Regions from separate parts of the Paenibacillus sp. 4624 genome, predicted to be linked through region 2. Evidence: riboswitches for the same ligand, from Rfam matches in the RefSeq annotation. Region 2 holds a riboswitch; the other holds the start of a gene.
The links. Region 2 has a riboswitch for glycine ahead of sdaAB (L-serine ammonia-lyase, iron-sulfur-dependent subunit beta). Riboswitches for the same ligand answer to the same signal wherever they lie in the genome.
Positions count from the first base shown of each region.

Region 1: another riboswitch for glycine. It lies ahead of gcvT (glycine cleavage system aminomethyltransferase GcvT); the one in region 2 lies ahead of sdaAB (L-serine ammonia-lyase, iron-sulfur-dependent subunit beta).

Region 1 is NZ_JBNDJR010000001.1:90,312-102,468, reverse strand. Features, by position in the region: gene ABIE27_RS00500 (mannitol-1-phosphate 5-dehydrogenase) at 68-1,213, opposite strand; gene ABIE27_RS00495 (PTS sugar transporter subunit IIA) at 1,210-1,644, opposite strand; gene ABIE27_RS00490 (BglG family transcription antiterminator) at 1,646-3,754, opposite strand; gene ABIE27_RS00485 (PTS mannitol transporter subunit IICB) at 3,821-5,284, opposite strand; gene gcvH (glycine cleavage system protein GcvH) at 5,727-6,119, opposite strand; glycine riboswitch at 6,466-6,588, shown strand; glycine riboswitch at 6,592-6,693, shown strand; gene gcvT (glycine cleavage system aminomethyltransferase GcvT) at 6,925-8,067, shown strand; gene gcvPA (aminomethyl-transferring glycine dehydrogenase subunit GcvPA) at 8,064-9,419, shown strand; gene gcvPB (aminomethyl-transferring glycine dehydrogenase subunit GcvPB) at 9,506-11,014, shown strand; gene ABIE27_RS00460 (disulfide oxidoreductase) at 11,120-11,494, opposite strand; gene ABIE27_RS00455 (SunS family peptide S-glycosyltransferase) at 11,509-12,157, opposite strand, start outside.
Region 2 is NZ_JBNDJR010000014.1:129,745-141,901, forward strand. Features, by position in the region: gene ABIE27_RS26700 (PAS domain-containing hybrid sensor histidine kinase/response regulator) at 1-2,192, opposite strand, end outside; gene ABIE27_RS26705 (ABC transporter permease) at 2,495-3,229, opposite strand; gene ABIE27_RS26710 (ABC transporter permease) at 3,231-3,947, opposite strand; gene ABIE27_RS26715 (ABC transporter ATP-binding protein) at 3,944-4,858, opposite strand; gene ABIE27_RS26720 (HAMP domain-containing sensor histidine kinase) at 4,956-6,542, opposite strand; gene ABIE27_RS26725 (response regulator transcription factor) at 6,539-7,222, opposite strand; gene ABIE27_RS26730 (alpha-glycosidase) at 7,585-9,339, shown strand; gene sdaAA (L-serine ammonia-lyase, iron-sulfur-dependent, subunit alpha) at 9,582-10,517, opposite strand; gene sdaAB (L-serine ammonia-lyase, iron-sulfur-dependent subunit beta) at 10,507-11,196, opposite strand; glycine riboswitch at 11,310-11,445, opposite strand; glycine riboswitch at 11,450-11,576, opposite strand; partial or broken gene ABIE27_RS26745 (collagen-like triple helix repeat-containing protein) at 11,708-12,157, opposite strand, start outside.

The sequences.
Region 1 (12,157 bases), on a different contig from region 2:
CCTTAGTGGATCCACGCTGAGCTTTCAATACACTTTGCCAGAATTCGATTACTGTTATACAAACCGATTACATCTGATTGTACTGCTTGACTGCTTCCACCAGTACCGGATGGTTCTCATCCATACCAGTATAGTGTGATAGTGCAGCTGCGACGCCTTTTTCACGGATCATGCTTTGCAGCTCGACCGCTTCAGGATCATCAGGCACATCAAACTTGCAGGCCGCCGCCATGCCCATGGCGAGATGTGTCACCGGCATGTCGTCTTCACGCGCCAGAAGCGCCGGGCGAACGAGACGATCATTCGGGGAGAGCTTGCGCAGGGGCGAGCGCCCCACACGGGTTACCTCGTCGGTCAGATAAGAATTAACAAACCGCCCCAGAATTTTTACAATATACTGCTCATGCTCTTCCGGGTTGAAGCCAAAGCGTTTTACCAGCACCTGACCCGTTTCCTGCAATGCCCCGTATACAACGGATTTCACCTTTTCATCGGCAATGGCCTTCTGAATGGTATCATATCCGTGCACATAGCCGATGTATGCGGCTACGCAGTGTCCCGTATTGACGGTAAACAGCTTCCGCTCAATGTACGGTTCCAGATCATCCACATAAACGACACCATCCATTGGTTGGAAAGCAGGTGCCATCTGCGAGCGATCTATAACCCACTCGTAAAAAGGCTCTACCTGAACATGCAACAGGTCTTCATGATTCTGGATGGGTACAATTCGGTCTACGGCTGAATTCGGAAAGTAAACATATTCATCAGCAAATGCACGAGCCTTCTCGTCCAGCAGAGCATATACATGCTCTTTCAGCTGCGCGCTTCCGCCGATTGCATTTTCACAAGCAATAATATGAAGCGGCTTTTGCACAGAACCTGCACGTCTTCTCTGCTCCAGACCTTCTGCGATTCCGGGTGCAATATGCTTTAGCACACCTACACCAACTGCGGTTGTAACCAGATCAGCATCCGCCACGGCCTTAGCAACCGTCTGCAACTCTCGCCCATCAATCGCTGTTACTCCGGTTACGGTCTCTTGATCTTTGCTTTCATTGGCAAGTTCTACGGTGTACTCCCCACGCTCCCGAAGAGCATTCACCAATTCCTGATTTACATCCGAGAACGTCACTTCATATCCGGCACGGGACAGAATCAAGCCAATAAATCCGCGTCCGATGTTACCTGCGCCAAAGTGGAGGGCCTTCATAGCTCCATTTCACTTTCTAGAATGGTGATTACTTCCTCAGCGGTTTTCGCATAGCGCAGTGCTTCCATATTTTCTTCCTCGGCACAGATCACCGCAATGCTCGTTAAAATCTCCATATGTTCGCCGCCCTGTGCCGCGATGCCAATGACCATATAAGCTTTTTCCTCTCCAAAATCGACCCCTTGCGGGAACTGAATCACCGAGATTCCGGTGGAGAGAATGAACGCTTTGGACTCTTTTGTACCATGCGGAATAGCCAGCCCATTGCCGACGTAAGTGGATACAATCTCTTCACGTTCAATCATTTTGTCAATGTAATCCGCAGTAATATGGCCTGCATCCTTCAAAATCTGTCCTGCCATACGAATCGCTTCATATTTATCCTGAGCCGTAGCGTTCATGATGACTTTGTCTTGTGTTAACATACTCATGTTATATACCTCCGATTTCATTTTTACTACGATAGAATCCAACCAATTCACGGGACAGGTAATGGATGATTTCATCCCTGTTTCCTTTGCCCAGCAGTGTAATCATCTCTTCTTGCAGAAGCAGTGCACTAATCTCGCTGAGTACCTCCAGACTTTCCTTGGACAACTCCTTTGGCCCCAGCATCAGCAATACATGACTGACACCTTCCGGATCCTCCACTGTTCGAAGCAGAGGTTCCTCAAGTTGAAAAAGACTGATGGACGGCTTGTAGATACTCTCGCTCCGTGTATGGAAAAGAGCGAGCTGAGTCCCCGGAATCTTTTGACTCCCCATCGATTCACGAACCTCAAGTAACTTGGCAACCTCGCCCGGGTCTTTCAATATGCCTGAGCGATGTGCAACCTTACACATCTCAAGCACACTTTGAGCAAAATCAAGATGAGTGTTATCCATCGCATGTACCTGGAACTTACCGATAATCCGTACAATTTCAAGCAGCGTTGCTTCCATTCCGTCCGCATCGGAGATTCTACGAGTGGTTGTCTCATTGCCCATGTCGCGGGATTTGCGATGCTGCCGCTGTAACGTTGTGGTTTTGATAAAATGCCGTAGACTTTCACTTTCCTCCGCTGTCAATAGCGGACTGACCTTGTAATACTGATCTTCCTCCATTGGCAAATCGACCGTAGACAACACCAGATCATATTCTTCGGTTGGCATTCGCGCGGCTTCGTACCAAGAGACGCTGTCTATAATCTGAATCTCTGGAAACTCCTTGGATAAACGACTGGATAGCATGCGCGAGGAGCCAATGCCACTGTTACATACAACGATGGCTCGAATATCTTGCTTTAACGCCCGCAATCGTTCTATGGATGCACCAAAGTGCATGACAAGAAAACCGATCTCCTCATCCGGAACTTCTGCCCCGGGCCATGCCTGTAACACGGACTTTTTCACTTGTTCGAAAAGGGTGTCATAATCCTTGCGAATCTGCTGTAGCAGTGGATTACGTATCATCTGATGCCCCTCAAGTCGCTCCATAACCGGCACCATATGTCCAATTAATCCTTCGCGCAGCAAGCGGTCTTCATGAAAGTCATAACCTGTTCTTTCCTGCATCTGGTCCGTAAGCGAATGCACTCTGTCCATCAGAATCAGATCATCGATCGGGAGCAGGCGTGAAGAATGAATCTGTTGCTCTGTCTCCGTAAGCAATTGGTGAAAATAAGCTTGCTCTTCATCCGGGAAGCCGACTCCAAGCTGTGAGGATAGAACACTGCAAAGGCGCGAAGCCATGAAAACTGGCACTCTCTCTTCATGTTGCTCCGCCACGGTTCCAGTGCCTGCAATCGTTCTTATCCCTGAGGAAGAACGTTCTATATTAAAACCTTTACGTATCCGAACCACAGCTGCCGATAACTGAATGAGCAGTTTCATGTACTGCCGTTCAGGTATTTTTTCAAGCCATTCGATATCCGGTTGCCATAATGCATTTTCAATGGTAAGTACGTCGCTATGACCGATCATACTGAGCAACTTTTGATTAACGATGGAGCCCCCTTGCTCAGGCTGTCTGCCAAAGAGATCCGACTCATCCAGTACTTCCAAAGCAAGCGCTGCAATGGCTCTGCGATGAATCGCTTCACTTCCGGTAATTTTCACACCATAGCCTCGCCTTCGAACAAGCTTCAGACCCGCCTGCCGAATGCGTGATTCCAGATCATCCAGATCGTTGGTGACCGTCGAAACGGTCACTTTCAGATCCGAAGCGAGAGCGAGCAGTTTGACCGGCTCAGCTTCATCCAGCAGGATGCAAAGCATGAAGAGCTTACGCTCTTCAGGCGTAAACTCTACATATTCATTACCCTCCAGTTTCTGGCGTAATGCACTGAGGTCATCTGAACCGGAATCAATGCGTATTCCGGTTCCCGACTTTTTTTCGAGGCGCATACCGAGTGGTTCAAGCCACTGCTCGATCATCAGCAGCTCACGATGCACGGTACGTGTACTCACTTTTACTTCAACGGCAATTTCACCCGCCGTGACTTCATGGGGATGCTCCAACAGGAATTCCACGATTTCACGTTGTCTTTTCGTAATACTCATATCTCAGCCTCCGGCTCTGGGAAAACGGCTGCCCTTGTTTGAAGATGGTTCGCAGTCTGCCCCCGTTTACTTCAAACGTTCAACAAGTGCGTCGTATTCCGGGCTTTTTAGGAAGTTGTCAATGGATATATGCTCTGCATTAGGTGCTACTGAACGTGCACGATCCGTTAGTGTTTTTTGCGTAATCACAACGTCTGCGTCTTGCGGAATTTCACTAATCGCCGTGTTAGTTACAGCAACGTCAATTCCTTCGGCTTTCATTTTTTTGCGCAGAATCGAAGCACCCATTGCACTGGAACCCATACCTGCATCGCAGGAGAAAACAATCTTTTTCACATCTGCTTTTGCCTTGGATGCAACGGAACTTGCGATATCTGCCGCTCTGTTCGCTTCCTGGTTATCCGCTGTGATGGCTGCATTTGCTGTATTGCCTTGGCTCTTCATATCTTTCATTCGGCTGGAGGCCGCTTCCAGATCTTCTTCCTTCTGTTTACCGGTTTTGAGTAGTAGAGAGGCAATCAGGAAGGAAACCACCGCTGCCACAATAACCCCTGCAAGCATCGGGATATATCCGCCTTTAGGTGTCAACAGGAAATAGGCAATGATACTGCCTGGTGATGGTGCCGAAACCAGTCCTGCGCCAGTTAGCATGAACGTTAACGTACCCGCTACACCGCCTGCAATGGCTGCCAGAATCAGAATCGGTCTCATCAGGATGTACGGGAAGTAAATCTCATGAATCCCGCCGAAGAAATGAATGACCACCGCACCAGGTGCAGAAGATTTTGCTACTCCACGTCCGAAGAAACAGTAAGCGAGCAAAATACCCAGTCCCGGTCCCGGGTTAGACTCAAGCATGTAAAGAACGGATTTGCCTAGTTCTCTTGCCTGATCTGTTGCGATTGGTGTTAAAATCCCGTGGTTAATGGCATTGTTCAGGAACAGTACTTTACCCGGTTCAATAATCAGATTGACAAGTGGCAGCAATCCCAGGTTCATCAAACCCTGTACGCCGGCAGACAACACTTTGCTGATGGCCTCAACTGCCGGCCCGATACCTAGCAAAGCAAAGATGCCCAAAATACCACCGATGATTCCTGCCGAGAAATTGTTGACCAGCATCTCAAAACCGGCTCTGATCTTGCCCTCAATGGATTTATCAAACTTCTTGATCACCCAAGCACCGAAAGGCCCCGCAATCATGGCTCCGAGGAACATTGGAATATCCGTTCCGACAATGACACCGATGGTCATAATCGCCCCGACGACACCCCCACGTGTGCCATGCACCATCGTACCCCCGGTATAACCGATCAGCAGCGGCAGCAAATAAGTAATCATCGGACCTACAAGCTGCTCTATTGTCGCATTCGGAAACCATCCTGTTTTGATAAACATCGCTGTAATTAATCCCCAAGCAATAAATGCCCCCATATTAGGCATGACCATACCGCTCAGGAATCGTCCGAAGCGTTGCACACCAACACGTAACCCACCTTTGGAATTGGATGTTTGATCCAAATTACTCATTGGTTTATCCTCCTTGAATCAAGTCATTATTTCGTATGAAAGGGGTATCATCGATCCCCTGCTGTAATCCTAAGCGAGAAACCCTTCCTCTTCAATCAAATGAAAGCGTACTTTCGTCATGAACAATGATGACAACATTGGATTATGTAATCGCTTTTAATCAGGAATATATGCTCAATCCGTTGATACACAAGGTTTTTCTTGCCTATGACTTTGTTCATATACAATATGCAGAGCAATAGAATAGCTTGGTCCTTTTGAATTTTTTTTATTCATGATTTTATGTCACTCCTACTTAACCCCCTCCATTATGCGCAAAAAAACAGCAAAAAACCTGCACAAGCTCCATAGCTCACGCAGGTTTAAAGAACAAGATTTTTATATTCAAGTGGGATTACACATATGTCAATAAGTACAAATCAACTAAACGATCCATTCTTTCCTACTCTTCGGTATGTTTAAGATATGCATCCGCATTCAGCAATGTGGATAATGCAGCTGTTACATCACCATCGACACGGATTTCGATCATCCAGCCTTCTTCATAAGGAGAGCTATTCACCAGTTCTGGCGAGTCCTGCAAAGCTTCATTCACTGCAACAATGGTGCCGCTGACGGGTGAGAACAGATCAGACACCGTTTTGACGGATTCAATCGTACCGATGCTGTCTTCTGCTTTTACACTGGCTTCAAGATCAGGCAATTCTACAAACACAATGTCACCCAGCTGATGCTGTGCGAACTCGGTAATGCCAATACGTACGGTATCCTCCCCTACGGTTTGCACCCATTCGTGCTCTTTACTGTACAGGAAATCATTTCTCAATTCGCTCATCGATATCCGCCTCGCTTTTCATTAATGAGTGCATGCGTTCTTTGACCTTCACCTTTTTCCCAAACAATAGCGTATGATATTTCAGATTCAAATGTCAAGTTAGCTCACAGTTTATTTCAATTTCGAGATCTCAACGTGTGTAACCTCACACTACTCTTTCTGCATATAATGGTGAATATTAGAATAGTAAGCGCACTCTTTTAAAATAAACGAACATTAATGAATAATCAGTATTAAATATTCGTATTTCACACAATTTCAATGATATCGTTCTTGACATCAGGAGTGGATTCACGTTTTAATGAGAAGAGCAACTGAAGTTAATTGGACTACGTATGAACCGCGGATGAATGTAAAGGGAGAGATTGCCCGCACACCCGGTTTGGGGATGTGCATGGGGCGGCGCCGAAGGAGTAAACCACCGACAAGCGGGGGTGAATCTCTCAGGCAAAAGGACTTTTACAGGACGCAACTCTGGAGAGCATCTAATCGTCCACTTCGGGACGTTATGATCACCCAAGGGGAAACCTGTCTGAATAAACGGCGGGGTAACTCTCAGGTACAAGGGACAGAGCCTAAGAATACAGCGTGCTACTTGGCATGCCGGTTCTTTGGCCTGTCCTTTTCCTTTTTCCCAAAAAATGAATTGCAGGTTCTAGAATCGTACTGAACATAACAAATGAAAAAATGTAAAATGGTTGGCTATTGACTCTTGATGACTAAAATGATTTAAGCATTAATTACTTGGCTCACAGATCCATGTTTCTATACTTGGCCTACTAACGGTCTATGATGAGGTGATCCGATGTCTGATTTGTTAAGAACACCACTCTTTCCCCTATATGCGCAATATGAAGGTGTACGTTGCATTGATTTTGGCGGTTGGGAGTTGCCCGTGCAGTTTAGTGGGATTCAAAAGGAACATGAAGCCGTGCGCGAGCGCGCCGGGCTGTTTGATGTATCCCATATGGGTGAATTCACTGTAACGGGTGAACAGGCGGAAGCCTTTTTACAACACATGATGACCAACGACGTGACCGCAATTGTACCAGGTCAGGCACAATACACGCTGATGTGTTATCCCGATGGCGGTGTAGTTGATGATCTGCTGATCTACAAGCTGGCGGAGCAACAATACATGCTGGTCGTTAATGCCTCTAATATCGACAAGGATTGGGCTTGGTTGCAGGAGCACATTATACCGGGCGTGAACATGACCAATGATTCCGAGCAAACGGCACTGCTTGCGCTACAAGGCCCCCTGTCGGTTGATATTTTGGCTAAGGTTATAGATACGAACGTGGATGCGGGCGCTATTGAACCTTTCCGCTTCGTACAGCATGCCGAGGTATGCGGAGTAAAGCTGCTACTGTCGCGCACCGGATATACAGGTGAAGATGGCTTTGAACTGTATGTTGCAGCAGATCAGGCGGCTCTCGTATGGAACGGGCTGATGGAAGCCGGTGCTGATGTAGGCCTCGTTCCAGCAGGACTCGGTGCGCGTGATACACTGCGATTCGAAGCGAAGCTGCCTTTGTACGGTCAGGAGCTGTCACCAACCATCTCTCCGCTGGAGGCAGGACTTGGCATGTTTGTGAAATTAAATACCGGACCTTTTATCGGACATCAAGCTTTGTTGCAACAAAAAAATGACGGCCCTGCCCGCAAGCTGATCGGCATCGAAGTGCTGGAGCGCGGCATTCCGCGGCCACATTACCCGATCTATGCGGACGGCGTTCAGATCGGTGAAGTGACAACCGGTACACAGTCGCCGACCTTGAAACGTAATCTGGGGCTTGCCTTGATTGACAGCAAGTATACTGCACTGGGTACACCACTGGAGATTGAGATTCGTGGGAAAAAGCTAAAAGCCGAGGTCGTCAAGACTCCTTTTCATAAACGGACACGTACGTTAAAGACACCTATCCAAGGAGCTGAGCAAGCATGAGCAAGCACCGCTACATCCCCATGACAGAACAAGACCAGAGCGCAATGCTGGCCACGATCGGCGTGGATACGCTTGAAGATTTATTCAAAGATATCCCGAAGGAGATTCGTTATCAGGGCGAGTTGCCTGTCTCCTCCAAGCTGGACGAATACGCATTAACACGCCATATGTCGAAACAAGCTGGCTCCAATGCCAACTTTGAGACACATGCCAGTTTCCTTGGCGCAGGCATCTATGACCATCACATCCCTTCTGTCATCAACCATGTCATTTCCCGTTCGGAGTTTTATACGGCTTACACCCCTTATCAGCCTGAGATCAGCCAAGGAGAATTACAAGCCATCTTCGAATTTCAGTCGTATATTTGCGAGTTGACAGGTATGGCGGTAGCCAATGCGAGTATGTATGACGGTGCGACAGCTTTTGCGGAAGCAGGCAATCTTGCCGCCGCAGCTACCCGTCGCAAACAGCTTATCGTATCTCGCACCGTTCACCCTGAAGCCCGTCAAGTATTGCAGGCGTACGCACATGGCCTGAGTCTGGAGATTGTAGAGATTGGTTATAAAGATGGGGTTACCGATTGGGATGCGCTGCAAGCAGCCATTTCGGACGATACTGCGGCGGTTATGATTCAAAGCCCGAACTTCTTTGGTGCCGTGGAAAATGTAAAACAGGCTGCCGACCTTGTGCACACGCACAAAGGACTGCTCGTGGTGAGCGCCAACCCGCTGTCGCTAGGTTTGCTGGAAGCCCCAGGCAAGCTGGGAGCCGACATCGTTGTAGGCGATGCGCAGCCCCTCGGAATCGCCGCTTCGCTCGGCGGACCCACTTGCGGATACTTCGCCGTATCCCAGGCTCACATGCGCCGGATTCCTGGTCGAATCGTCGGTCAGACGACCGATCGCAACGGCAAACGCGGCTTCGTGCTGACGCTGCAAGCACGTGAACAACATATTCGCCGCGAAAAAGCGACATCTAACATCTGTTCAAATCAGGCGTTGTTAGCACTTAGTGCTTCCGTCTATATGTCTACCATGGGAAGACAGGGCATGATTGATGTTGCTGATCTGAACTTGCAAAAGAGTCATTACGCTCTAAATACGTTAAAAGCCATTCCTGGGGTTAGACTCACTTTTAATGCCCCTACGTTTAACGAGTTCGTTATCCAGCTCCCTGAAGGAACCGATGTGGATGCTCTTCAGCTGAAACTGCTGGATGCAGGATTCATCGGCGGTTACGAACTCGGACGTGATTATCCAGAACTTGCTGGACATATGCTCATTGCTGTTACCGAGCGACGCAGCAAAGAAGAGATGGATGAATTCGCACGTGTATTGGAGGGATCGCTGTGACTCAGGAAACGACTACAAAAGCAAACATTGCGGGTACTTCACCGGAAACATCTAACCTCCATCAGTCAGTCAATCAGCAGACTGGAATGGATTCTCAAGCCCAAGGAACCTCAACCATTACGCAACTTACACCATCCGTTGCTCCCGAACAAACTCTGATTTTTGAGTTGAGCAGTCCTGGACGTGTGGCCTATTCCTTGCCGGAATGTGATGTTCCCCGTCAGGATGCAGACACGTTGATTCCCCGGGAAATGCTGCGCTCGGAAGCGGCAGCGTTGCCGGAAGTATTCGAGGTTGATGTTATTCGTCACTACACGGCATTATCCCGCCGCAACTTCGGGGTAGATAACGGCTTTTATCCGCTCGGTTCCTGTACGATGAAATACAATCCAAAGATTAATGAAGATGTAGCACGTTACAACGGCTTTGCCAAAATCCATCCATATCAGCATGAATCCAGTCTTCAAGGTGCTCTCGAACTGCTCCATACCTTGCAAAATGATCTTTCAGGTCTGACAGGTATGGATGCCGTAACCCTGCAGCCTGCTGCCGGAGCACACGGGGAATGGACCGGACTTATGATGATTCGAGCTTATCACGAAAGCCGTGGCGAACTGCGTACCAAGGTTATCGTACCGGATTCATCTCATGGCACGAACCCGGCCAGCGCAACCGTGGCCGGATTCGAAACGGTGACAATCCCGTCGCGGACGGACGGTTTGGTGGATCTGGATGCCCTCCGTGCAGCAGTCGGCTCAGATACCGCAGCACTCATGCTGACGAATCCGAATACGCTCGGGTTGTTTGAAAAGGATATTCAAGAGATTGCGTCCATCGTGCACGAAGCTGGCGGATTGTTGTATTATGACGGAGCCAACTCGAATGCCATTATGGGCATTACACGTCCGGGAGATATGGGCTTTGATGTGGTGCATCTGAACTTGCATAAAACGATGAGCACGCCTCACGGTGGTGGTGGCCCTGGTGCTGGACCTGTCGGTGTGAAGAGCCGCCTGATCCCGTTCTTACCTAAACCGATGGTTGTTCAAAATGATCAAGGCATGTACGCTCTGGATTACGAAGGAGATCAATCGATCGGTCGGGTCAAAGCCTATTATGGCAACTTCGGTATTCTTGTTCGTGCTTATGCTTATATCCGCACTTATGGACCAGAAGGGCTTCGCCGTGTATCCGAATGCGCTGTGCTGAATGCCAATTATATGATGGCTCGCCTGGCACCTCATTACGAGATTCCGTATCCGGGTGTATGCAAACATGAATTTGTTATGTCAGGCCGCGGCCTGAAACAGTATGGTGTGCGCACGCTGGATGTGGCAAAGCGCCTGCTGGATTTTGGTTATCACCCGCCAACCATCTACTTCCCGCTTAATGTGGAAGAGTGCATTATGATTGAGCCAACGGAAACCGAGAGCAAAGAAACGCTGGACGGATTTATTGATACAATGATCCGTATTGCCAAGGAAGCAGAAGAAACACCGGAATTGGTGCTCAATGCTCCGTACGGCACACCGGTAACTCGTCTCGATGAAACGACCGCAGCACGTAAACCTGTATTAAACTGTGCTTGTAGCTAAATAAGAGAATAAAAAAACAGCAACGAAATTATCCAGATGACGGAAAAGTCGTTGCTGTTTTAGTTTTAATTGATACACTTAAATGGTTATTTCACAATTTCCTCACTAGGATTTGACTTTATCCTTTATAAAAGAGCTTATAAATATTAATATGAACGCTATCAATGACATTAGTGGGATTGTAAGAAAGTTGAAATATTCCACATGGACTTGATCGCAAGAAACGGTACCAAATCCACACGATGTACTTTTCACCACACTTAGTTGAATAAGGTAGTGGTAACCCGCGATAATTATGCCAATTGCTGAAAAACAACGAGTGTAATATTTAAGATATGGATCATTTTTTATTGCACCAATTACGATAATTAACGGTAGAGGATACATTAGGATTCTTTGATACCAGCATAACTTGCAAGGAATTAACCCTGCAATCTCACTAAAGTACAAACTTCCAAGCATTGCTACTAAAGAAACCAAGAAACTTACTGGAATCAACGTTCTTCCTCCTTCAGAGTGCTTAACCAATCGTTTATTTCATTTAACATATTTGAGAAGATGATTTTTTTGTCCTCACTTCTTATTTCATGATTTATTTTGTTAGCCTCATCCCAATTATTCATTAGCCACATTATATTAGTTAATATCAGTCTAATATGGTCTTTGGTAGAGTTAATATAGCTATACTTTGTATTATCCTGTAAAGACTCTTTAACATAGTTAGCCAACTTTGCAGTGCGTACAGTTATGTCCTGTAGAACAAGCACGGCTCTGTAGTAGTCAACATCAACACAATTTGGCGAGATTTGTTCTAACAAATCTACATACTTACTCAATTGTGAGTAGGAATTAGTTCTAATTGATAAATCACACAAAAACAATATAGCTTCCGGTAAATATCTTTTATACTCTGAAGATTCGTATCTTCTAATAGCTTCTATAAGAATAGACTTTACCTCTTCGATATTTAAGTTATTCTGAGTATGATAAACTTCCTTTGCTAGAAAGTATAACCATTTAGGATGTCCAGGCTCATCTTCTAGCATCATTTGAGTTAGTCTCAAATTTCGGTTTGTTTTATCGTTCATATTGACCTTTAGAGGATCATAACCATCATGATGAACTAGAATGTCCATAGTAGCA
Region 2 (12,157 bases):
ACACTAATGCTTCCACCCATAATTTCAACAAGTCTCTTGGAGATCACCAGCCCAAGTCCAGTACCGCCGTATTTGCGATTAATTACCGGATGTAGTTGCGAGAACGACTGGAACAGCTGATCCAGCTTGTCCGCAGGAATACCAATACCCGTATCCTCCACCGCAAAATCAAGGACAGTATCCTCAGGCTTGCTCCCCTTGATGATATCTACCGTGACATCAATACTTCCCTGATCTGTGAATTTCAGTGCGTTGCCCACAAGATTCACTAGAATCTGCCTTATTCGCATGGAATCTCCTGCCATATAATCGGGGATATTCGGATTCAGACGAAAACGAATATCCAGATGTTTCTCGTCTGCCCGCGGCTTGAACAGCTCCGCGACCTGCTCCAGCATCTTGCGCAGCGAGAACGGCTCGTAGGCCAGGGCCATTTTACCCGACTCCAGCTTACTGAAGTCCAGAATATCATTCAGGATGTTCAGCAGTGCATCGCCGCTCTCTTGAATGATCTGAGCATACTCCCTCTGCTCCTCTGACAAGTCTGTACCCACCAATAGCTCGGTCATTCCTACAATGCCGTTCATGGGTGTCCGGATTTCGTGGCTGACGAGCGAAAGAAATTCGGACTTGGCCTGTGCAGCCAGCTCAGCCGTTTCCTTGGCGCGAACAATTTCACGTTCACCGGTAACGTCATTAAAGACAACTACCGCACCACGAATCTGACCTTCATCAATAATCGGAGTAACCTGATATTGGACGAGGAAACTGCTCCCGTCTTTTCGCCAGAACACATCCTCCGTCACTGAACGCGCATGACCATCGAGCACCGTCATATGAATCGGACATTCTTCTTTTGGAAAATAACTTCCGTCTGCACGGGTGTGATGGATAATCGGGTGTGAACTTTTGCCAATGAATTCATGTGCTTCATAACCAAACATGGATGCCGCCGCCGGATTCATGAACATCGTAATACCATCCGCATCGAGGCCGTAGATTCCTTCGGTAACGGTATTGAGAATCAACTCATGCTGCTTGCTCAGCTCCTGAATACGCTCTGTGTATTCCTTGCGCTCCGTAATATCCGATACTATACCGTAAGCACCCACCATTTCGTTATCTACAATGATGGGCACATTGGTTACTGAAACTTCGATCTTTCGGCCACTGGAACTCACAACACGAGACTCATAGTATTGGGCTTGCCCCTGCTTCACAAGCTCAAAACAGGCTTCACCTTTGTGCATTTCTCTTTTATCCAAATTCGACAGAAAGGACTGCCCGATCAGCTTGCTGCGCGGGATATCAAGCATCTGCACCATATTACTGTTCACTGCACTATAGTTCCCTTCCAGATCGAGGGAGTATACCGCAGCCGGATTATATTCAAACAATGACTTGTAACGTTCACGACTCTCGCGGAGACGTCTGTCAGCATCCATCTGCTGGGTAATATCCCTGCTGATGCTGACAATTTGCGTTATCTTGCCAAGCTCGCCAGCCACGGGTTTCGCCAATGTCTCCATCCAGATGTAGTGACCATCCTTGTGCAGCACCCTCATCTTGCACCCATTACCAATATTCGAAATGGGCAAAGGGTCAGGATAATCCCCCGGGTAACAGTAAGATTTAAATGATTTTCCTGTGACTTCCTCCGGCTCATAACCAAGCAGTGTACGAACAGATGGAGACACATACAGGAGTTCGCCATCTATGGCACAGGTTGTAATCAGATCTTGTGCATGCTCGGCCAGCACCTGATACTTCTCCTGTGTCTCCTGCAGTTCCTGCTCGATGATAACCTTGTCCGTGACATCCTTGGCAATTCCGTAGATGCCGACGACCTCATCACCTTCTGTTATTGGTATATAGGTCACCTGTGCATGTTTCACAGTACCATCTTTATGATAAAACGCCATCGATTCACTGACTGAATGTCCAGCCAGCACTTCTTCAATGAATTGTACTCGTCTCTTTTCACTTTCAGGCGGGCTGATGCGATCCCGACTCACCCCTGCAAGCTCTCCAATTTTGTAGCCGGATAACCGTTCAAAGGAAGGGTTAGCATCCATATGATTCCCTTCAACGTCCATCACATAGATGGCATCCGGGTGGTTAAAAAACAATGATCGGTAAGAGCTACCCTCAGAAATAATTCGTTTCAGGGTTTCCGTTTTATTACGCTCCAAAGGCTTACCCCTCTTTTCTCAGCCAAAATCTTCTTTTCACACTGCATATACGCCACTTCTGGCTGTAACAGGCTTACCCTCGAATAACCATGTTCGACTGACTAGAAACAGCTTTTTTTATTTTACCAGATTCTCGTCTCATTTTGCTTATCAAATAGGATAAAATTCACATCACTGGGCATGCAAAAGATGGAATTATATCTTTATCGCATAATATAAAAAAACTGAGACTGTCTGCATACCAAATCATTGGATGCGCAGCCTCAGGAAGGTTCATTTGTTATTCTCATCGTACTTAAGCTTTATACTTCCTTCTTCGAAAAATAAATCATGCCAATCGCAATAAACAACGCGGCGCTCCCCCCAACTACGGTCAAAAGTGTACCGAGCGGAACATTGAATGCACCGAACCCTGTGCCCTCGATGGGAAGCATCAGAATCATCGGCTGTGCCCATGGATAATATGGCCCATACGTTGCGGAGTTTGCAACCAAAATATTAGGTATCGTTAGCGCAAAATTCAAGGCAAGCGGCGCGGCGAAGCTGCTCCAGATCAGAGACACAAACATCTGTAATGCCGCCAGCGGGATACATGCCAGAAGTCCAAGCAGCATTTTGCTGACAAGGAATCCCCAAGGTACCGGGGTTGCCATGCCATGGATTAACCCTGTCAATACGATACTTCCGAATAGAAGCAACTGTGTACCAGCCAGGAGCAGTAACACAATCGTGAATTTGCCTAAATACACACCTGTACGTGTAAGTGGCAAAACCAAGAGTTGTTTCCATCCGCCCCCTGCATGTTCAAAACGACATACAAATGAGGTGAATACACCTGTTAGCATCGGTAACAAAAGCATACCATGAATCATCACCATGGCTGACATCAATGCTCTCCAGTCACCCGATGGGGAAGACAGCAGACCAATGAGCAGTGCGATTAACGGACTGATCAGAACCAAAAGCGAGATCGGCGATTTTGCCATTTTCAAACGTTCCGCAGATAAGATACGAAAATAGGTTGCTGCAAAATTCATATCAGGCCACATCCTTCCGGCTGAAGTGTATCATACCTGTCAGCAGAATGATGATTGCTAAACCTGCACCCATTCCTGCGTATAGGTACGCGTTAGGCGCACTCCAAGCCATTTGTGCCCAAGCAAGTGGAAAATGTGGAGAGATGCTGAGTGAAAACATACCGGTGATGGCAAGAATAATGCCGAATGTAACCGGTAGCGCCTGATTTTTGGATACCAGCGTAAACCATAATTCAATGGACAATACAGGCAGTGCGCCTGCAAGCGGCATAAGCCCCAGCTTCAGCGCCTGTGCCCACGGTATATCTTTGGCATCGAAACCAAGCACAAGCCCCAGTCCAACAACCCCCGCGGTTAACAACAGACATGATATCATTAGCAGCACACAAGCCAGCAGAAACTTTGCAAGATAAACGGCTGGTCTTTTAATCGGCATCGCCAAAAGTTGCTTCCACGACCCCTGCTCATGCTCTATTCCAGCTATCATCGAACTCAGAATGGTCGCACCCAGCATTAAAGCGAGTGGCACAAAAACAATTACGTTACCCAGCAGACCTCCCCACAAATTATCGGCATACTGCTCTTTCAGATAATCCAGTCGTAATCCGAAATTCAAAGCCTGCATGGCCGTTAACCCGATTGGGGCAAGAAACACCAGAAACCAGATGCCTTTGCCACGAATTTTAAGCCAGTCGGCTGACAATGCACGTCCTGTCATAGCGAAGCCCCCTCGCCAATGACACGCATGAAGAGATCCTCCAAAGACTGTCTCTGTTCTTCGACCCGGTATACATCATGATCCTGTTCAATTAAACGACGCACCAGCAGTGCAACTGCGCTGTTATCCATGTAGGGGAAGGTAAGCTCAGCACCCTGCCTCTGACCAAATTGCCCCTGCTCACGAGCAAGCTTCATGGCTGCCTCCGGTTCCGACACCGTAAGCCTGATTGAGCTGCCTGTCTGACTATGCAGACTTGCCATCGTATCCTGCATCACCATTTTGCCATCTCGTATAATGCCGACACGGCTCGCCATCTGCTCGACTTCACTCAGCAAGTGACTGGATACAAGAACAGTGATGCCATGCTCCAGCGGCATACGTTTGATGAGTTCCCGAATCTCCTGAATCCCCGCTGGGTCAAGTCCGTTCGTTGGCTCATCCAGAATAAGCAATTCCGGTTCACCGAGCAGCGCGCTGGCAATACCCAAACGCTGTTTCATGCCAAGGGAATACCCTTTTACATTTCGTTTAGCATCTTTCGTCAGATCAACAATAGATAACACTTCCGCAATCCTTGACTTGGGTACATTGATGATGCGACGCAGCACCTCAAGATTCTCTACCGCATTCAGATGACCATAATACGAGGGGTACTCTACCAAAGAACCTACGCGACGCAAAATGTCCATACGGTCCTTACGAATATCTTTGTCGAAGACCCTGATGACCCCTTTGGTCGGTTTGATCAAGCCAAGAAGCATGCGGATCGTTGTTGTTTTGCCGGCACCGTTGGGACCAAGGAAGCCGTAGATATCTCCCTTTTTAATATGAAGATCAAGTTCACGAACCGCCGCGCGGTCCTTGTATGTTTTCCATAAATTCGCTGTTTGAATAATATTTTCGCTCATTCATCATCACCTCGGAACTATCGTAACCCTCCAAGGTTAAAGCAAGCGTACGTCCAAGGTTAAGTTTAGTTTAAAAAGAAACCTCTTCTCCCTGCGTTCAAACTTCCCGATCATTCTCTTTGCCGCTGTATAGATAGGTGCGGACACCCGCATCCGAGCTATCTACCCGCTTCCGCAAACCCATCTCACGAATCAGCAAATCGACAATGGACAAGCCAAGTCCTGTGCCCTTCGTACCCGAATCCGGTTGAATCCCCGGCCCGCGATCCTCGATCACTACGGCAGTTCGGCCCTGAATCTGCTCCGTGAAAATGCGAATATACTTTCCGCTCGCCGCATGACGAACTACATTTTGGAACAGATTATCCAGCACACGCCGTAGCCCTTGCGCATCTACATCCCAGATTAGCGGAGTTTCAGGCAGATCGATATCGATCTCAAACTCTTCCTTCTCCCACACCGGATACCATGAAGCAGCAGCTTCTCTTATCATACGCAGTGCATCCTTCTGCTCCAGTTTTAAAGTGTATCTTCCACTAGTCAGCAGATTATACGTGAGCAAATTGTCGATCAGTTCACCAAGATCCTGTATCTTGCCTTCCATCCGACTCAGTGCCCGCACGCCTTGCTCACTTAGGTTTTCTTTATGCAGTGCATGCATATGTCCGCGAATTACCGTCAACGGTGTTCTCAGGTCATGTGATAAACCTGCCACCAGCCGTTTGCGAAGCTGCTCCTCTTCCCGCTCACGCTGGAGGCTATCCGTTAACTGATATACCATCTGGTTAAAGGATTCCTCCAAATGTCCAATTTCATCCGATCTGTTAATGTCCACTGGAAGCGGTATGCCCTCCTTGCTCGGGGTAACCATGGCAGATTGCAAGTGAATCAGTCGTTTGCGAATTTTAGCAAAGAACAGAACGGACATCACAATAAAGATCACAAACACAATCAGCATCACTGCTCCAAAATAGATGAATTCTAATAGCCCGTTATTGGTGAGGTTTTGAATGAGCTCACGAGGGACTTCAATCACCATAAACCCTTGTCCCTTATTCACATTTCCTCCGCCAATAAAAGAAACCACGGTTAGAGGATCGCGATAGAAGGCTTGCTTCATAAACTGAACCGCATCATTTGGTGTCCATATTGCCGGGATTCGAGTCTCTGCTTTTTCTCCAGTTGCCAATGACCACTTCAGAATGACATCTGTATTTAAAGACTCCGGCTCCCCTTCCGAGGTGACTGAAGGATTTAATGACTTAGATTTTAGTACCTCCGCCTCTTCACCACCAAGCACTAACATCGTTCTGCCTGCCGCATCTACACGATACATAGCTGATTTAGGGTATTTCTCCTGCAGTTCTTTCATCCGTTTATCTATGATTTGGTCAGAAGCCCCGCCCAGTTTTTTGGATTCCATGGCCCACAGTTCGGTAATTTGGTCAGCGTTTCCGTAAGGCGCTTCTTCACTAGAGCTTACGTTATTGATGACCACAATAAAAGCCGTTGCTACCAGCGGCACCACAACAGGTACAAACAGTACCGCTGCCAAAATCAGAAGCATGTATCTGGACATCAGAGATCGCCCAAACTTTATTTTGGGACGGATAGGCTGTTCTGTTTTACTGCCTCTGTTCAGTTCAGACTTTCTTAACTTCCGTTCTCTAATCCACTTCATCATGGTTTCTTCACGCGATAGCCAACACCGCGTACCGTCTGAATAATGACAGGATTGGCCGGATCAAGTTCCAACTTCTCGCGCAGATGCCGGATGTGCACCATCAACGTTTTGTCCCCATCCAGATAAGACTCGTTCCAAACCGCCTCATAGATCTGTTCTTTGGTGCGGATCATGCCCATATGCCGAAGTAAATAAGCGAAGATGTGGAACTGTTTACCCGATAAAATAATCTCTTCCCCTGTCTGTTCATTGACGATCCGGTTATCCCGCTCATAGATCGACAGATGATCCAGTTTAAGTACCGCTTCACTTGAAGCTACCGCTCCTGCCTTCCGCAGTTGAACCTCAATTCGCGCTGCAAGCTCGTCCGGATGAAACGGTTTGGTCACGTAATCATCGGCAAAATCAAGTCCATGCAACTTGTCATCAATGGATGTTCTGGCCGAGAGCATGACGATGGGCACAGCAGGATATTCTTTTTTTAATCGCTGGCCTACCGTAAATCCGTCCAACCCTGGCAACATGACATCCAGGATGACTAGGGCGCAGTCTGCCACTGCCTCGGTGGCCCCTTCACCACTCCCAAGCCAAACGACCTCATATCCACGCTCCTCCAAGTCTTCTCTCACCCATGTTGCGATTTCCGTATCGTCCTCAATGTATAACAGTTTGGTTTTCATCTATGTACTCGTTTCCTTTCCATCCTCATTGGGTTAATGATATACCTGGGCAGCATTACTTATCTATATGAATTTTATGCCCTTTAATTTTGAATGGGCGAGCTTTCGCACCAGATTAAATTCAAGCCCGAATGCACAAGCTACAATGTTCGTTGTCTAGGTTTCAGTGCATTCCATGTCACTCGTTTGGAGCCAGTCCCCTCTGTTCATACCCTATTATAACGCAATCTGCAGTCACGTAATATGAAGCTATACCATTGAGCATGATGTCTACATACCACCTGTACTACTAGCATATTTAATCTACATTAAATTAATTGGTTTCTGCTTACTTCATTCATATCGGACAGGAGGAATTACATATGCTGCTTGAAGCCATCTTTCACCAACCGAAACGAAACTGGGCCTATGCCTATGATCAGGATACGATTCGTCTGCGTCTGCGTGCCAAAAAGAATGATCTCACCGAGGTGTATGCTCTGACTGGAGACAAATACGCGTGGGAGGAAACAAGAGATATGGTTCCTCTGACCAAATTGACGTCAGACTCTATGTTTGACTACTACGAGGGGGAAGTGAAACCTCCGTATCATCGATTGAAGTATGCTTTTTTGCTCAAAAGTGGAAAAGAACACATCTGGATGACCGAGACGGATTTCCAAGAGGAGGAGCCGGATGATCCAGGCCGCATGTTCCAATTCCCGTATCTTCATGCCGGAGCTGTATTCACACCCCCAGCGTGGGTGAAAGATGCTGTGTTTTATCAGATTTTCCCCGAGCGGTTTGCCAATGGCAACCCGGATATCAATCCCGAAGAGGTTGAACCTTGGGGTGGTGAACCCACACCCTTTAATTTCTTTGGCGGTGACCTGCAGGGCGTAATCGACCACCTCGATTACCTCAGTGAATTGGGCATTAATGCGATTTATTTCACGCCAATTTTTGAAGCCACAACCAATCATAAATATGATACCGAAGACTATCTGCGTGTAGACCGCCATTTCGGTGATGCTGACACGGTGAAGCGTCTGGTGAAGTTGTGTCATGAACGTGGTATTCGTGTGCTGCTGGATGCCGTGTTTAATCATTCTGGTAAAACGTTTGCTCCTTTTGTTGACGTACAAAAGCATGGTGCTCAGTCCAAATACAAGGACTGGTTTCACGTACATGAATTCCCGTTGGACGTGAAGGATGGCATTCCAACTTATGAGACATTTGGCTTTGAACCTCATATGCCCAAATTGAATACAGAGAATCCAGATGTGAAGGCCTACTTGCTCGAAGTAGCCGAATATTGGATCAAGGAAGTTGGTACGGACGGCTGGCGTCTTGATGTGGCTGATGAAGTGGATAATGCTTTCTGGAGAGATTTTAGACGAGTTGTTAAAGCGGCCAACCCGGATGCCTATATATTGGGTGAGATATGGAATGAATCTTCTTCCTGGCTGCAAGGTGACCAGTTCGATGCCGCCATGAACTATCCGTTCACCGCTGCCGTCAATCATTTCTTTGTGGAAGATAAGATGCACGCGGAACAATTCGCGAGTGCCCTTGGCCGCCAGCTATCCCGCTACCCACTTCAAGCGAGCGAGGTGGCATTCAACTTGCTCGACAGTCATGACACCCCGCGCCTGCTCACCTTGTGTGAGGGCGATCAACGCAAGATGAAGCTGGCTGCCTTGTTCCAGTTCAGTTATATGGGAGCCCCATGTATCTATTATGGTGACGAGATTGGGCTCGACGGCGAACATGATCCGGGATGCCGCAAATGCATGGAGTGGGACGAAGCGAAGCAGGATCGGGAGCTACTTCACTTTTATCAAAAGTTGATTGCTCTGCGCCATGCTCATCCTGCACTGCGTGCAGCAGGAACCATTCGTTTCCTGCAAGCTCAGGAAGGCGGCAGCCAGCTTGTGATGGAGCGGCAAAGTGACGAGGAACGCATCCTCATTCTGTTCAACCGTTCTGAGGAAACGGCCATCGTTGAACTGGACGCAGGGGAGCAGCCTTGGACGGAACTGTTTGAGGGCAACCATCGCACCGCTCTGGAAGACGGTATGCTTGCGATTGAACTGCCTGCTTACGGATATGCCGTGATTCGCACAGAAATAAAGTAGATGGAATTTTGAAACTCACCATAACTAACTGCCTTCTCCAATTATGATGGGTTGATTGCTATCTGGCTGGTTTAGGCACACTGAACAAACAAGCGTCTCGCATAACCTGAGCAAACCAGGTTCGCGGACGCTTGTTTGTTATGATGGAAAAACGACTTAGCATGCTCTATTACTACTTGTTGATCGGGTCCTGGTTGTATGCTCCTGAGCTATCTGACCTATCCTGTATATGATCCGACTTGCTATTCTGCCTCTGAGCCTGTTTGTGATGTTTCGGATGTCTCATCCGGCACTCGTTTGGCTTTGGGTTTCGCCAGCTTCTCCATCATCTTGCGGCCTGTAGGTGTCTGAGCGAGCCCACCTTGTGCTGTCTCGCGGTGACGACTTGGCATCGCACTGCCTACCTCCAACATAACGTCGATGACTTCGTCAGACGGAATGGCACTGCGTACACCAGCAAGTGCCATATCTGCGGCAGCCAGTGCAGTAACGGCACCGAGTCCATTGCGAACGATGCATGGAATCTCTACAAGGCCAGCAACCGGATCACAGATGAGGCCTAGTGTATTTTTCAAAGCCAATCCTACAGCATGCACCACCTGCTCTGGTGTTCCTCCGCGAAGCTCTACCATCGCGCCGGCAGCCATGCCGATCGCCGAACCTACCTCCGCCTGACAACCGCCCTCAGCCCCAGAGATAAATGAATTGTTGGCAATTACGTAACCGATAGCTCCGGCGCAAAACAATCCATTCACCAGATGTTCATCCGTCCAGCCAAATCGTTCTTGGGAGCTGATAAATACACCAGGAATGATGCCACAGGAGCCCGCTGTTGGCGTAGCCACGATCCGTCCCATAGAGGCATTCACTTCCGATACACATAACGCATAGGCCATGGCAAGGGCTGAAGCATCGCCAGAGCATGTTTCACCTTGGCGAATATATTCGGCCATCTTCTTCCCATCCCCACCCGTCAGTCCGCTACGTGAGGTGGTATCTTCTGTAAGTCCTTTGCGTACCGCTTCTTTCATCACCTGATAGTACTCCGACATCTGCTTTACCACGTCTGTTTCGGGTGTATTGGTCTCCTGTACCTGCTCTTCAATCATCAACTGTGCAATTGTTTTGGACTCCGCAGTGCAGATGGTGTTCAATTCATGTAGATGTTTAAACCGCATCCGAATCACCCCCTCTCTTCAGATCAATCACACGAATGTCCAGCATATGATCCAAAGAACGCAACTTGTTCAACGTGTCTTCACTCGGTGGTGCATCCATCTCCATTGCTGTTAGTGCCTCACCATCACGAGCCTTTCGATCCACTTGCATATAGCCGATATTCACTCCGGATGAGCTAATGGCGGAGGTCACGGATGCCAGCACACCTGCTTTATCAGCATGACGCAACACAAGTGTTGGAAACTCTCCACTGATCTGTACGCGAAAATCATTTAACGCATGTACAGACACACTGCCGCCGCCGATGGAAGCACCTACTAATGAGCATTCCCGTTCTCCGTGCCATAATTCAATCTTCACTGTATTTGGATGAGGCGCTGGCAGACCGCTGGTGTAAAATTCAACCTCCATGCCCGCTTCGGCCGCATATTGCTCTGCATCAGGGATGCGCGGATCATCCGTGACATAATCGAGCAAACCGCCAATGAGCGCCAGATCCGTCCCGTGCCCTTGATAGGTATCCGCAAATGAACCGTATAACGTGAGCCGCGCACGATCCGGTGTGCATCCCAGCCATTGACGTGCAATCCGGCCCAGCCTTGCAGCACCCGCTGTATGTGAACTTGACGGTCCCGTCATCGACGGGCCAATAATTGAAAAAACATCTTTAAATCGCACTTTTAACCCTCCAATTGGTTTTGTCATCAACATCTGGACAAGACCCACCACAATGTTCCTGATTTACTGAATGATGACATTAAAAAAGGACAGAAGAAGGCCGTTAGCCCTCCCTCTGTCCTTGATACCTGAGAGTTTCATGATCACAGCAATCGGGAGAACGAGGTCAAGTGCGTTTCAGTACAAGACGGTTCTCCAAGCTAAGAATCATATACCCCTTGGGTGGCGCATGTTGCGCACTCTCCAGAGCTGCGTCCAACGACGGTACATTTACCTGAGAGATTGACCACTGCGCCGGGTGCGCAGGAGCTTGCTCCTTCGGTGCCTGAACATCACGCCAATAATGCCTGGCACGTTCAAGTCTCTCCCGCTCGTTATCATTCGCTGTTATATCATTTAATTCTAGTGAAGTATTGAACGCTGAATTTACGAACCATGTATAAGATTAGAGTAATGTACAGTATCGGATATGTCAACAAAGGTGACCCGTATCATAAAACGGACGCTCATTTTAACTGAATGCAATGGCATTGATATTTCTCACTTGTGCTGAAGCACTTGTGACACTTGTAGTTGTAACAAACGAAATGCTTATAGTATAAACGTTGGTTGTTGTAGAAGTCGCTGTATCTACATAAGTGTTGGAAGAAAGGAAATTTAACGTTCCCGCAGCATTCCCCGTTCTGGAGAGCAACAGTTGGTTAATCAACACTCCGTTCACTCTGAGGTTAATATTATATGCAATACTCCAGTTGGACCCCACAACTATTGAAATTTGTGTACTGTTATCAATTTTCACTCTCTGGCCTGTCACGACAGGTACATTGAGTGTCTGAATTGTCGTTTCAGCCACTAACGAAAGAGCTAATGATGATGTCTGACTGTCAGCAAACAAAGAGGAGCTCGCTGGCGCAGAAGCCGCTGTAGATCCTGTTGCACCCGTAGCACCTGTGACTCCCGT